One region of the Kurthia sp. ISK08 genome, then DNA from elsewhere that is predicted to be linked to it. Evidence: riboswitches for the same ligand, from Rfam matches in the RefSeq annotation. Region 1 holds a riboswitch; each other region holds the start of a gene.

Region 1 (3,426 bases):
TAGCAATCTTACTTGTTGCAGCACGTTGGGATGGTTTTGGATTAAGTCAACCGCTATGGGCCGTCATCTTATTGACTGTCTTTGTAGCCATTGCACTTCACATCCGCTTTCATCATTACGATCCTTACTTCCCGATTCTATTCATCTGGTTCTATTTAGGAATTGCTGTACAAAATAACTTTGAGGAATTATTAGTAACAACAGCTGCATTATTTTTAAGTGGTGTATTACTTGCTGGTATTCTATTTATGCGTAAAAAGCCAAGAACAATCTATTAACATGTTTTACACTATAGAAAAGAGGAGAACGAAAAAATCGTTCTCCTCTTTTTATTAATCAATTTTTGTTGTTAAAATCGGGCCATTTTTTGTCACGATTACTGTATGCTCTAGTTGTGCTACAAATGATTTATCTGGTGTTAAAAACGCCCAACCATCTGTACCTTCAATAATATTTTCAGCTGCTTGTGAGATGAATGGTTCTACTGCGAAAACCATACCTTCTTTCATTAAAGTAGCGTCCCATGCATCATAATAGTTCAATACATATTGTGGTTCTTCATGTAATGAGTGTCCTACACCATGACCTGTTAGGTTCATAATTACTTTTAAACCATTATCATGCGCTTCACGTTCTACAGCTTTACCAATTTGATTCAATTTAGAACCTGGTTTAACCTTTGTCATAGCACGATCAAAAGCTGACTGTGCTACATCACATAATTTTTGTAATTCTGGCTTTTCAGCATCACCTACGATAAATGAAATACCTGTATCTGCATAAAAACCATCCACATGACCCGATACATCAATATTAATCATATCGCCTTCTTTTAGAGGTGTATCGTTTGGAATGCCATGTGCTACGACCTCGTTTACACTAATACATGTGAAACCTGGGAAGTCATATTCTGCTTTTGGTCCAGATACTGCACCTTTTTCTTCAAATAGTTTACCAGCTAATTCATCTAGCTCTTTTGTTGTAACGCCTGGTTTTGTCGCAGCTTTCATTGCCTCGCGAATTTCTGCCATGGCACGACCCGCTTTTAATAACGCATCGATTTCTTGTTGAGTTGTTGCAATCATGTATAACGGTCCCTTCTATATAAAATTCTACTCTTAACTATATCATAATTTTTGTAGATACATATAAAAAGTCTATGCATTCTTTCATACATTCAGTAAAAGTTTTTATTTAGGTGGATATATATATAATAAAAAACGTAACGATTTCTTAGTCGCTACGTTTTTATTCTTAATACGTCTTTTGAACGAATAACTTAGGTGCTGCTCTAAACAATAGATAAATCACGACAGCTGTTAAAATAATAGCTGGAATCATATACGAGCTATTATAAACAACAGAATAAATCCATGGGTTTTGGTCGCCCGCATAACTTGCGAAGAATACTGCGCCTGCTACTGTATGTGAAATCAGTCGTAGGATTCCACCAATTGCTGTACCCACTAAAATCCAGCCAAGCATTGCGCCATCTTTTTTCTGTTTTGAAGCACGAATAACCATCGGACGGAAAACTCCAGCAATCCCGACAATTGTGAACGCAAAGAAGTAATCTAAAAATCCTTGTAATGGGGTTAAAATACTTGCACCTGTTAAAACTTGTAGTACCCCTACAATAAGACCTGTCGCAAGCCCTGGTAATGTTCCCCAACGCATCGCCATCAATACGATTGGTACCATAACTAAACTAATGGAACCACCCTGTGCCCAAATCGAAAACGATAGTTTGTCTAAAATAAAACCAATCGCCGCAAAAATGGCCACCTCAATCATCATTAATAATCTTTGTTTGTTCATCTTTATGAACCTCCATTGATTTGATGTCTTACACAATTCCTGTGGTAATCTAGATAAAAAAAACGACATCAGGACAGAGCCTGACATCGTTATATGTCGGTTTCTATCCACATTCCTACGCAAGTGTTAACTTACAGGTTCGAAGGGTTGGAGTCGAAACTCTCTCTCAGCACGTATGCACCCCTTGTGGTTTACATCATTATTTTTGAACACTCTCATTCTACTGAATTTAACGAAATATAGCAATAGCATGAAACGATTTCCATTTTTATACGTATATAAGTTATTATGAACAAAAGGGAGGGTTATCATGGAACAGAATAATCGTATTTTATCATCACTTTGTTACTTCAGTATTTTCTTTGCAGGCTTTATTTTACCGCTGATTGTTATGCTCGTTGTAAAAGATCGTGATGTAAAAAAACACGCAACACATGCACTTATTTCTCACTTGTTACTTTATGTTCCTGCAGTTATTTTCTTTATTATTTTAGCAACAATGGGTATCTTTGCATCAGCTGAAATGAGTGATTCAACAGGTGCTGCACTTGGTATAGGTGTCATTATTTTCATCATTTTCATGGCTTTATTCTCATTGGCGATTGTCATTTGGAATATCGTTCGCGGCATTCAAGTATTAAACCAAAAAAGTACAACTATGTAAGAAAAAGAAGCAGCTGAGATAATTCTCATACTGCTTCTTTTGTTATTTACTGAGTGTATTTGTAATGTCGTAGTCTGCCATTTTCTCTGTTAACCAACTTGAATATTGTGCGCTAATTTGCGCTTCAATATACGCTTCTTTTACTTTGTCTTTGACCTCTTCATACTTCGCTGTTTTTGCATCGACTGTACCTGTTACTTTGATAATATGGTAACCATAATCTGTTTTGATTGGGTCACTAATATCACCTTTTTTCATGCTGAAAGCTTGTGTCGCAAATTCTTCCACCATTTCTGATTTCGTAAAGTAGCCTAAGTCGCCACCTTTACTTTTCGTGGCAGTATCAGTTGAATATTTCTTCGCCAATTTTGCAAAGTCACCACCTGCATCTAACTCTTTTTTGATTTTTGTCGCAGTTGCTTTTTTCTCTACAAGAATGTGACTTGCCTTCACTTGCGCTGCTGTATCGAATGTAGATTGATTTTCTTTTAGATAAGCTTTTAATGTTTCGTCAGATGTATCTAAATCCTTCTCAATCATTTTAGATGCGAGTACATACGTTTTTAAATTCGCTTTAAAATCAGATTTAGACATGTTATTTGATTCAAGTGCTGATTCAAGTGCATCTGCTCCGCCATATTGTGTTTCGACTTTTTTATATTGTGCATCTACTTCTGCATCACTTGCTGTTACTTTTTGTTTTTCTGCTTCAAGTGTAATTACTTGATCTTGAATTAATGTTTCAAGCGCTGCACTACCATATTGTTTATTTAAAACATTATTCAGTTGCTGTTGTGTAATTTTCGTATCGCCTACTTTTGCGACATATCCTGTTTTGGCTGTTGCATAATATACACCACTTCCAACAACTAAAACAAAGATGATAGCGATTGCCCAGATCATTCTCTTTTTCATCTATTTGACACTCCTTATTTTTGAACTAT
Region 2 (3,426 bases), on a different contig from region 1:
TGAAGCATTTCAAAAAAAATTAAATGCGAGTCCTGTTATAAAAAAAGAAATAGAACCACCTTCTTTATACTATGTTGTCGAAGTAACGAAAGAGAACAACGAAGTCGAAACCTTTTTACTATTTTCGAATGACGAAGATACACAGTATTATGTAAAAGAACTTGATACAGATAAGATTTATAAATGGGTTGACAGTGTAGAGGAAACGGAACTCTTTTTCAAATTAAAACCAAGTGTTATGGAGATAGCACTCATCGCATTTATTTTATGTATACCCACTTTATTTTCAACATTATTCATTGAAAAAGAGAAGAAAGAACCCTATGAATATCAAAATAAAGTGAAAAATATTTTCGGGAAAATAGCATTCGTTACGACTATGCTTTTTGCATGGTACGTCATTTGGAAAACCAGAAATATTTTTTATGGTTTATTAATCTTTACATTTGCATCAATTATCGGTTCATTCAATAAAAACCATATTCGAATGAGCCGTCCAAATGCGATGAAGTTATTAGAAGGAACGAAGGATATACTGAGTTACACATATGCCTTTACAATATTTATTTTTATACTGTACCGTAATCAAAACGCTCTATACGTAGGAATTGCCTTTATTGTTTTAAGCTTTATTTTATGGTTTGTCATGAAAAATCGTGAAGAAGTAACGTGTCCACATTGCGACGAAGTGCTCGACTATCGGACGACGTGGAAACTTCAGTGGGGTATGAAGAAATATCAAGCATGTGGACATTGTGCACAACCGATTTATTTAAACAAAAGACGTATTGATCTACAAAGCTTCCTGCTAAGTCTTGTGTTAGGCGCATTATCAATCGGAGCGCATCTGTACGGAATTCATACAGCGTATATTATCGGTGTTATCATCGTTTATATGATTTACTTTATGTTATTTTCACCGCTCTTTATTCGTGTCGACAAAGAGGACAAACCACTTTGGTGATGAAAATAAAACCAACTATTGCATAAATTACTAGGGAGTGCTATACTCACCTTAACAAAATCATAGTGTGCTAGGAGTGCTGGTGTTGCCAGCTGAGATGGAGCCGTAAGCTCTGGATTCTTTCAACCTGATCTAGTTCATACTAGCGTAGGGAAGCCGTTTCGACCGAAAAAACAATTTCAGGTCCCTGTTTCGATACGTGTATGGAGACAGGGGCTTTTTCTAATTTCATAATGCTTCACCACTAGGGGTGCCGTTTTTACGTGCTGAGAGAGGTTTCGACACCTTAACCCTTATTACCTGATCTAGTTCGGACTAGCGTAGGGAAGTGGCATGCGATGATTCTGTCATTTGCAGCCATTTCGATTCTTTGTCGAGATGGCTTTTTTTATAGAGGAGGAAGATCATTGGAGAGTTTAGCTTTACAAGATGTCTGTTTTCGTTACGAAGAACAACCCATTTTAGACCATGTTCATTTTTCCATTCAAGAAGGTGAATTCGTTTCGTTAATTGGTCCGAGTGGTTGCGGAAAAAGTACGATTTTCCGTCTCATTACAGGTCTATCTCAGGCACAGTCGGGACAAGTGACCGTAGCGAAACAACCTGTAGGCTATATGCCACAGCAAGATTTACTGCTCCCTTGGCGAACTGTATTACAAAATACATTATTGCCATTAGAATGTCAGCGAATACCGAAAAAGAGAGCAGAAGAACAGAGTAAGGCGTTACTCGAGGAATTTGGTCTAGGAGCTTACATGCATAAAAAACCAAAAGACTTATCGGGTGGCATGCGCCAACGTGTTGCCTTCATTCGTGCATTGAATGCTTCACAAGATGTACTGTTACTCGATGAACCATTTAGTGCACTTGATGCACTGACGAAGATGGAGTTACAAGATTGGTTATACATACAAGCGAAGAAATGGCGTAAAACCATTTTATTTATTACGCATGATGTGGATGAAGCGCTCTATTTATCAGATCGTATTCTAACTGTACAGCAGACACCAATTCATACGCTACACGAAACGATTGTCCCAATGGAACATAAAAGACAGCGTTCAGATTTAGCAAGTAAGGAGGTGCAAGACGTGAAGCAACAACTGATTTACATGTTGCAACAAGGACGTCAGCAATTATGAGAAAAAATGCACCTGCGATTTACGTGAGTGTGGGACTGCTACTCATTTGGGAAGTATTTGCGCGCTGGCTAAATGAGATGTACATCTTACCGTCTCCAACAGCCATCTTACAAAAGATGTGGGATTTTAGAGAAGCTCTATTTACCGTCCATTTACCTGCAACACTACAAGTACTTTGGATTGGTTTACTAATTTCAATTATTTTAGGCATTGGCCTCGCGATTATGATGCACCTCAGTCATTGGTCGGAGCGCGCATTCTATCCGCTACTCGTCGCGTCACAGACGATTCCCATTACAGCACTCGCGCCCATTTTTGTTTTATGGTTCGGTTACACGATTTGGAGTAAAGTGCTTGTGACTGTCCTCATTGCGTTTTTCCCGATTGCGATGAGTATGTTTGATGGACTGCGTAGTACAAAGCGTGAACTAGAAGAACTCATGCGAACGTACGGGGCGACAAAATGGCAAATTTTTTGGAAGCTACAACTTCCGTCAGCGCTACCACAGCTATTCTCTGCTTTTAAAATCGCTGTACCGCTCAGTATTATCGGCGCAGCTGTTGGGGAGTGGCTCGGAGCACAGGCAGGTCTCGGTTACTTCAGTAAACGAATGATGACACAGTTAGACGGAGCAGGTGTATTTGCGCCTATCGTTCTATTATCTACGATGGCGATCATTGCTGTCTTCATCATTCGAATCATTGAAAAAAAATATATCGTTTGGAGGAAAGATTAATGCGTTTGATGAAATTTTTTGTACTATGTAGTTTGTTAGTTGTCGTATTAGCAGGTTGTTCAAGTAAAGCAAAAGATGGTAAAGAATTAAAAGAAGTGACAGTTATGCTCGATTGGTATCCGAATGCGATTCATAGCTTTCTCTATGTAGCGATGGAAAAAGGTTATTTTAAAGAAAAAGGACTTGATGTCAAACTACAATATCCATCGAATCCAACAGACCCACTGACTTTAACAGCTGCTGGAAAATCAACCATTGGTATTTACTATCAGCAAGATGTCATTATGGCACGTGCGAATGAAGGAGTTCCAATTCAGTCGATTGGTACGATTGTCCAATCACCACTTAGTCAATTGATGTCACTAAAAGAATCGAATATTCAACGACCACGCGATTTAGAAGGAAAAACAGTTGGTTATGGCGGTACACCATTAAGTGAAGCGACAATTAAAGCGATGGTAAAAGAAGATGGGGGCGACCCGAATCAAGTGAAGTTAGTCGACGTAGGCTTTGAATTAGTATCCGCACTCATTACGAAAAAAGTGGATGTTTTAGCAGGTGGTCTAATTAACCATGAGCTACC
Region 3 (3,426 bases), on a different contig from region 1:
AAATTGGTGTAGATGCAGTAAAATACGCAAAAACACTTTTACCACAAGTACAATATTCAACAGAAGATGCATCGCGTTCTGATTTTGAATATCTATGGAAAACAATTGAAGCTGTTATGAAAGCTGGCGCAACGATGATTAATGTACCAGATACTGTTGGTTATGCAGTACCAGAAGAATTCGGTGAAATGATTGGTAAATTAAATGATCGTATGAAAAACTTAGATGATTCTGTATTACTAAGTGTTCACTGTCATAACGACTTAGGTATGGCGACAGCGAATACACTTGCGGCAATTAAAAATGGTGCGGATAAAGTAGAGTGTACAATTAATGGAATCGGTGAGCGTGCGGGTAACGCAGCACTTGAAGAAGTCGTGATGGCACTATCAACACGTTCAAATTATTTCAATGCACATACCCGAGTCAACAAGAAAGAGATTATGAACACATCGCGCATCGTTTCGAGCTTAATGGGACTTGATGTACAAGTAAATAAAGCAATCACAGGCGACAATGCCTTTGCGCATTCATCTGGTATTCACCAAGATGGTCTATTAAAATCACGTGATGCTTATGAAATCGTGAGCCCAACAGAGGTTGGTTTAGACGATATGGAATTAGTATTAACAGCTCGTTCTGGTCGTCATGCGGTGAAAAATGCACTTGAAAACTTAGCGTTAGGCAACTTAACACCAGATCAATTTGAAGAGGTTTTTGCGGATTTCTTAAAGTTGGCTGATACGAAAAAAGAAGTGTATAACCATGACCTATTCATTTTAGTAGAAAATTATTTCAAACGTACAAATGAAGATGCAAAAGTTGCGCTTCATAGTGATGCTTTCTACCACTTAGAAGACATTCAAGTGATTTCGAATCAAATCTTCCCGTCTGCAAGTGTGAAGGTACGTCGCGGTGAGGAAGTACTGAAAGCAGCGACAGTTGGCTCAGGTTCAATTGATGCATTGTATTCAGCGCTACAAGAAGTAACAGCATTCGAAGTAAAGCTACTTGAATACAAAATTTCAAGTGTGACACGCGGTAAAGAAGCTATCGGTAAAGTGAAGTTACAAGTTGAATATGAAGGCGAAACATATATTGCAAAAGCTTCTGATACAGATGTCATTAAAGCGAGTGCACTTGCTTATATTAATGCGATTAATACGATTGTTGTCGATCAGTTCATCTCGATTCCAGAACCTGTTTAAAAAATCGCTTGACTTTCCAATTGTTGTCATAGATGATAGGTGTGTACTAACAATTAAATACACAAACAATCACTACTAGGGGTGCCATATAGAATTGGCTGAGAGAGCAGTAGCTTAACCCTCTAACTTGATACAGTTCGCACTGTCGTAAGGAAGAAGTGACATTTTTAGCATATTATTTGCAGGTCATTCTCCGTCTTTTACGATTTTCGTAATGCGGTGAGTGGCCTTTTTGTTTCCTTCGTGTTTGTGAAAAGGGAGAGAAAAAAGATGAAGTTTTCAGAGCAATTAATTGAGGAAATTCGACCGATTTGGCGTGCAAATCACGCACATCCATTCGTACAAGGAATTGGTCACGGAACATTAGAACCAGAGAAATTTCGTCACTACATGATTCAAGATTATTTATATTTAATTCAATATGCAAAAGTGTTTGCGATTGGGATTCAAAAAGCACGCGATTTAGATGTTATGACACGCTTGTCAGCTTCAGTCCATCATACGCTATCAATTGAGATGGCACTGCATCGTAAATATGCAGAGCGTTTTGGGATTTCAGAGCAAGAGATGCGTGAAGCAAAAGAAGCGCCGACAACGATAGCTTATACTCGTTATATGTTATCAGAAGCGCAGAATGGCTCACTTGCGCATGTGATCGCAGCTATCTTACCATGTGCTTGGAGCTATTTAGAGATTGGACGTGAACTCGCACAAATTCCTGGAGCTGTCGATCATCCACTTTACGGTGACTGGGTGCGTATGTATAGTGAACCGGCATTTGAACATAGCGCACAAAATATGATTGATTTGATGGATGAGTTAGCAGCTGATTTAACAGGTGATGAACTGGCACATGTTAAAGAAATTTTCTTACAAACAACTCGCTTTGAATATTTGTTCTGGGAGATGGGGAACACAATTTCTCACTGGCCTCAGGAACTTCAAGCTGACAAAATCAGTTCTATATAATAGAATGAACACCCACTGAAATTTATTCGGTGGGTGTTTTTTTATGAATAAGTAGTAATTTTATAAGAAAAAGGGAATAACTAACGGATGTAAAGGAGGGGCGTAAATGAAAAAATGGTTTGTATCACTTTTATCATTCTGTATACTTTTTATGACGTACGCTCCGATGAGTTTTGCTACCACAATGACAACACATGATTTTCGTCATTCAAATTACGATACTTTTTATGAAAATTTAAATGGAAACTGGAACTTTATACGTGGTGAATTGTTTGATCCACAAGACATGAAAGAAGAAATTAAGCTTGGAAACAGCGATATTGTCAAAGTACCTTATATGCTAAATCAGCGTTTAAATATTGATTCTGATCGTGCGACTTATAGTACAACGATTAAAGTTCCTGAATCTTTTGTTGGCCGCTATTTAAAATTTTATATACCTTTTCAATATAGTAGCTATAATTTATATGTAAATAATGTACTTATCAAAGAGAATGGAAGCCTCCTAAAAAGTAATAAGACAGCTGTACAACAAATGAAACCACAAATACCTGGTTTTCTTGTAGATCAAACGACGTTGCAAATTACGTTTCAAATGATTAGTTTTGAGAATGTAAGTGGTGGTTTGAGGAAAAGTATATCTATCGGTAATGAACAAATTATCGTGAAAAAGCAACAGCAACATGAGTTTTGGCAAGTCTTTTTAATTGGCTGTATTACATTAACTGCATGTATTTCATTACTTTTTTATGCATTTAGAAGAAAACAAAAGGAATTTTTAGCTTATGGCATGTTTTGTGCAGCAACAAGTCTATGGGGTTTTTTCACGGACTATTATTTATATACAGCCTTTTTAAACCAACTAGATTGGAGCGTGGCTCTACGTCTAACATTTATTATGCCTCAAATTGTTATGTTGTTCTATGTAGGCTATGTATATAAAATGTTTAGCGAAGCGGTCCCGAAAAAATTCATTACTTTTTATAACTATATAATGATTGTAATTATTTTCTTTACGGCATTTTCTTCTACGGTCATGTATCAAAAATTATTTAATATTATTTTGATTTTTATGTATGTTTTTTATATCTTTTTACTTGTAAGTGTTATTAGAAAAATAAATTGGCATGATTTGACACAAGTGATTACACTTGGGGGGATACTATTAGTATTTGTAGGGGCCATACATGACATGATTCGCGTTTCGGCAGCTGGAAATTCAATTCATCTTACTTTTATCATGCTAGGC
Region 4 (3,426 bases), on a different contig from region 1:
CCTTCTGTTAACTCTTTTACTTTACCTAATAAGAATGGCGTAACTGATTTACCTTGAATATTATTTTCTTCTGCTTCTTTTAATGCTTCATGAATAATATTTGTAATGAAGTCATGGTCTAATGCATCTGCTTCTGGGATTGGGTTAGCGATTACTGCGCCACCAGCCATATTTAAATTCCATTTTGTACGTAAAGTTGCTGCAACTTCTGCAGGTGTATCTTGACGGAAGTTTACATCAAATCCTGATTTACGTGTGAAGAATGCTGGTAATTCGTCTGTACCATATCCAATAACAGGCACACCTTTTGTTTCTAAGAATTCAAGTGTTAAACCAATATCTAAAATTGATTTTGCACCTGCACATACAACACCTACTTTAGAAGTTGCTAATTCTTCTAAGTCAGCTGAAATATCCATTGTTGTTTCTGCGCCGCGGTGAACGCCACCAATACCACCTGTTACGAATAACTCGATTCCTGCTAATTCAGCTGCAATCATTGTCGCTGCTACTGTTGTCGCACCGATTTTTTTCGTTGCGATTAAGTATGGAATATCACGACGAGAAGCTTTTGCTACATTATCCGCATTACCGAACATTTCTAATTCTTCATCTGATAAACCAATTTTGATTTTGCCATCGATGATTGCGATTGTTGCTGGAACTGCGCCATGTTCACGAATGATTTGTTCTACTTCACGTGCTGTTTGTACATTTTGTGGGTATGGCATACCGTGTGAGATAATTGTTGATTCTAATGCAACGATAGCTTTACCAGCGTCCATTCCTTCTTGTACTTCTTTTGATAATTCGATGTATTGTTTCATAATTAATCCTCCAGTTCTTGTTCTAACGATTGTTTTGTTAATTCAGGACGTACAGTAAACTTAGATTCAAGCGTATTTTTCGCATTGATTAATCCTGCTTGAATCGTCTGTTCAAATGTGTACTTCTCTAACCAAGCATGTACAACTGCTGAGACGAATGCATCTCCTGCGCCTGTAACATCCTCAATTTGATTTGCTGCTCGTGCTTCAAAATGTGTTGGCATCAAGTTCTTGTTTGCAGCATAAACTCCCTTTGCGCCAGCTGTAATTACGACATTTTCTACGCCCATCTGAGCGATCTCTTGAATTGCTTGTAAATAATCTGCTTCTGATGTAATCGTACGATTTGTTAATGTTTCGGCTTCATCTGTATTACAGATGAACCATGTAACGCCTTCTAATGTTGTTGGCATACGGTTCATCTTTGGAGAAGATACCGGCACAATAATAAGAGGTACTTCTCTCGTTACTGCAAATTGTTGAATATAATCAACTGTTTCTTTCGGACAATTCAAATCAACTATAATTGCCGGAGCAGTCGATAAAACATGTTCATGCTTCATTAGAATTTGTGGTGTTAATGCATCATAGACGTCCATATTCGCTGTTGCCATAACCAATTCGCCTTGTTCATCCATAATGGCTGTGTAAGAACCTGTTGAACATTGTTCCAACTGCTCGACTTCTTCTAAATGAATGAAAGCATTCGAAGCTGCAACAATTGCTTGCCAATCAGAATCTTTTCCAGCAGTCGTCAGTAAACTCACTTGATGTCCAAGTCTTCCCAAGTTTTCAGCAATATTTCGCGCTACGCCACCTACACTTTCTGTAGATGTTACAGGATTTGATGTCCCCATCTGAACCTGTCCCTTCAAATGAAGTTTTCGGTCCATATTGGCTCCACCAATACATATAATTTTATTTTCTTTTGGCAATACGTACGCTCTCCCTATAATCTTACCCTTTTTCACTAACCCCGATATTAAGTTAGCTAGAGCCGGTCTCGACATTTCTAATTTTTCAGCCATCTCTTGTTGCTGCATAAACGGGTTTTCCTTAATGAGTTGAATCAGTGCTTGTTCTCTCTCCGTCAATGTCATCACCCTAAGTTTTATTTGTTTACATCATAAACAAAATTAAGTCTAGTGTCAAATGTTTATAAAAACAAACTTTTGTTTAATATCAATATAAATAATAAACAAATTTGACAATATAAACCTTATAAGTTAGTATTCAATGTAACTTAATAGGTCTACACTAGGGGTGTTATTTAACTGAGATGAGTCCTACTCAAACCCTTTGAACCTGAACTAGTTAATACTAGCGTAGGAAAGTGTCAATTCTATACATACTGAAAAAAGTCTGTACTTTTTTGTTATGCAATGATTTGTTATACACAACTTTCCTACGAAGGTTGTGTATTTTTTATTTAAGTTGAAATAAATAAGAGGAGTTGTTTTGAATGAAAAAAACAGTAGTAGTTACAGGTGGGAGTAGAGGGTTAGGTGCAGTTATTGTCAAAACACTTGCACAACAAGATTTTCAAGTTGTCATTAATTATTATCAAAGTAAAGAAGCTGCTGAAAAATTAGTAGCTGAAATTGGTGAAGACAAAGCCATTGCTATTCAAGCTGATGTAACGAATCGAAAAGAAGTCGATCAATTAATGAACATGGCAACAGAACACTTTGGTCAAATAGACGCTGTTGTAAATAATGCATTAATCGACTTTAAATTCGATCCGATTAAACAAAAATCTTTCAAAGACCTTTCTTGGGATGATTATCAAAAACAGCTGGATGGTACGTTAAAAGCGGCATTCAATACAAGCCAGAGTGTGATTCCACAGTTTATTGAAAGAAAAAACGGTAGCATTATTAGCATTGGTACTAATTTATTTCAAAATCCTGTCGTACCCTACCATGAATACACAACTGCTAAAGCAGCTTTGATTGGTTTCACACGTAATCTCGCTTCAGAATTAGGCGTCTATGGCATCCGAGCAAATGTTGTTTCAGGAGGTCTTTTAAAAACAACAGATGCCAGTGCTGTTACAACACCTGAAGTATTCGATTTAATCTCTCAATCTACACCTTTAAGAAAAGTAACCACGCCACAAGATGTTGCCAATATGGTAGCTTATCTATGTTCCGAAAAAGCACATGGAATTACAGGACAAAACTTTACAGTAGATGGTGGTTTAACAATGAACTAATCCCTATCCAAATAAATCGAGGTGTAAATCATGTTAAAAACTACAGAAAAACAGTTACATATAGGTGTTTTACTATATGGTTGTGGTCATCATCAAGCAGCTTGGCTAATGGACAATTCACGCATTGAGGATATTGGAAGTATCTCTTATTATCAAGAATTAGCTCAACTAGCGGAAAAAGGATTGTTAGACGCTGTATTTTTTGCAGATCATCATGCTTTTCCAGCAAATGATGCACAAGTCATGCCTGCATTTTGGTTTGATCCGCTAATTAATTTAACAGCTATTTCTCAAGTAACGCATCATATTGGTTTAGTTGCCACTATTTCAAGTACGTTCTCTAATCCCTATACAGTTTCTAGACAACTATTAAGTTTGGACCAT

The links. A riboswitch is a leader RNA that binds a small molecule or an ion and turns the genes downstream of it on or off. The one in region 1 is predicted to bind thiamine pyrophosphate.
Region 2: another riboswitch for thiamine pyrophosphate. It lies ahead of ACKVQX_RS07930 (ABC transporter ATP-binding protein); the one in region 1 lies ahead of thiT (energy-coupled thiamine transporter ThiT).
Region 3: another riboswitch for thiamine pyrophosphate. It lies ahead of tenA (thiaminase II); the one in region 1 lies ahead of thiT (energy-coupled thiamine transporter ThiT).
Region 4: another riboswitch for thiamine pyrophosphate. It lies ahead of ACKVQX_RS03685 (3-oxoacyl-ACP reductase); the one in region 1 lies ahead of thiT (energy-coupled thiamine transporter ThiT).

What each region holds. Positions count from the first base shown of each region.
Region 1 covers NZ_JBJXHL010000008.1:74,945-78,370, reverse strand. The annotation lists gene ACKVQX_RS13470 (tryptophan-rich sensory protein) at 1-278, shown strand, start outside; gene map (type I methionyl aminopeptidase) at 333-1,085, opposite strand; gene thiT (energy-coupled thiamine transporter ThiT) at 1,255-1,818, opposite strand; TPP riboswitch at 1,914-2,013, opposite strand; gene ACKVQX_RS13455 (DUF4870 domain-containing protein) at 2,129-2,482, shown strand; gene ACKVQX_RS13450 (peptidylprolyl isomerase) at 2,525-3,397, opposite strand.
Region 2 covers NZ_JBJXHL010000003.1:264,182-267,607, forward strand. The annotation lists gene ACKVQX_RS07925 (TIGR04104 family putative zinc finger protein) at 1-964, shown strand, start outside; TPP riboswitch at 1,027-1,135, shown strand; TPP riboswitch at 1,201-1,308, shown strand; gene ACKVQX_RS07930 (ABC transporter ATP-binding protein) at 1,330-2,106, shown strand; gene ACKVQX_RS07935 (ABC transporter permease) at 2,103-2,843, shown strand; gene ACKVQX_RS07940 (ABC transporter substrate-binding protein) at 2,843-3,426, shown strand, end outside.
Region 3 covers NZ_JBJXHL010000003.1:96,700-100,125, forward strand. The annotation lists gene ACKVQX_RS07045 (2-isopropylmalate synthase) at 1-1,208, shown strand, start outside; TPP riboswitch at 1,276-1,379, shown strand; gene tenA (thiaminase II) at 1,479-2,177, shown strand; gene ACKVQX_RS07055 (diguanylate cyclase) at 2,284-3,426, shown strand, end outside.
Region 4 covers NZ_JBJXHL010000002.1:9,009-12,434, reverse strand. The annotation lists gene ACKVQX_RS03695 (pseudouridine-5'-phosphate glycosidase) at 1-827, opposite strand, end outside; gene ACKVQX_RS03690 (PfkB family carbohydrate kinase) at 830-1,927, opposite strand; TPP riboswitch at 2,077-2,176, shown strand; gene ACKVQX_RS03685 (3-oxoacyl-ACP reductase) at 2,290-3,042, shown strand; gene ACKVQX_RS03680 (NtaA/DmoA family FMN-dependent monooxygenase) at 3,073-3,426, shown strand, end outside.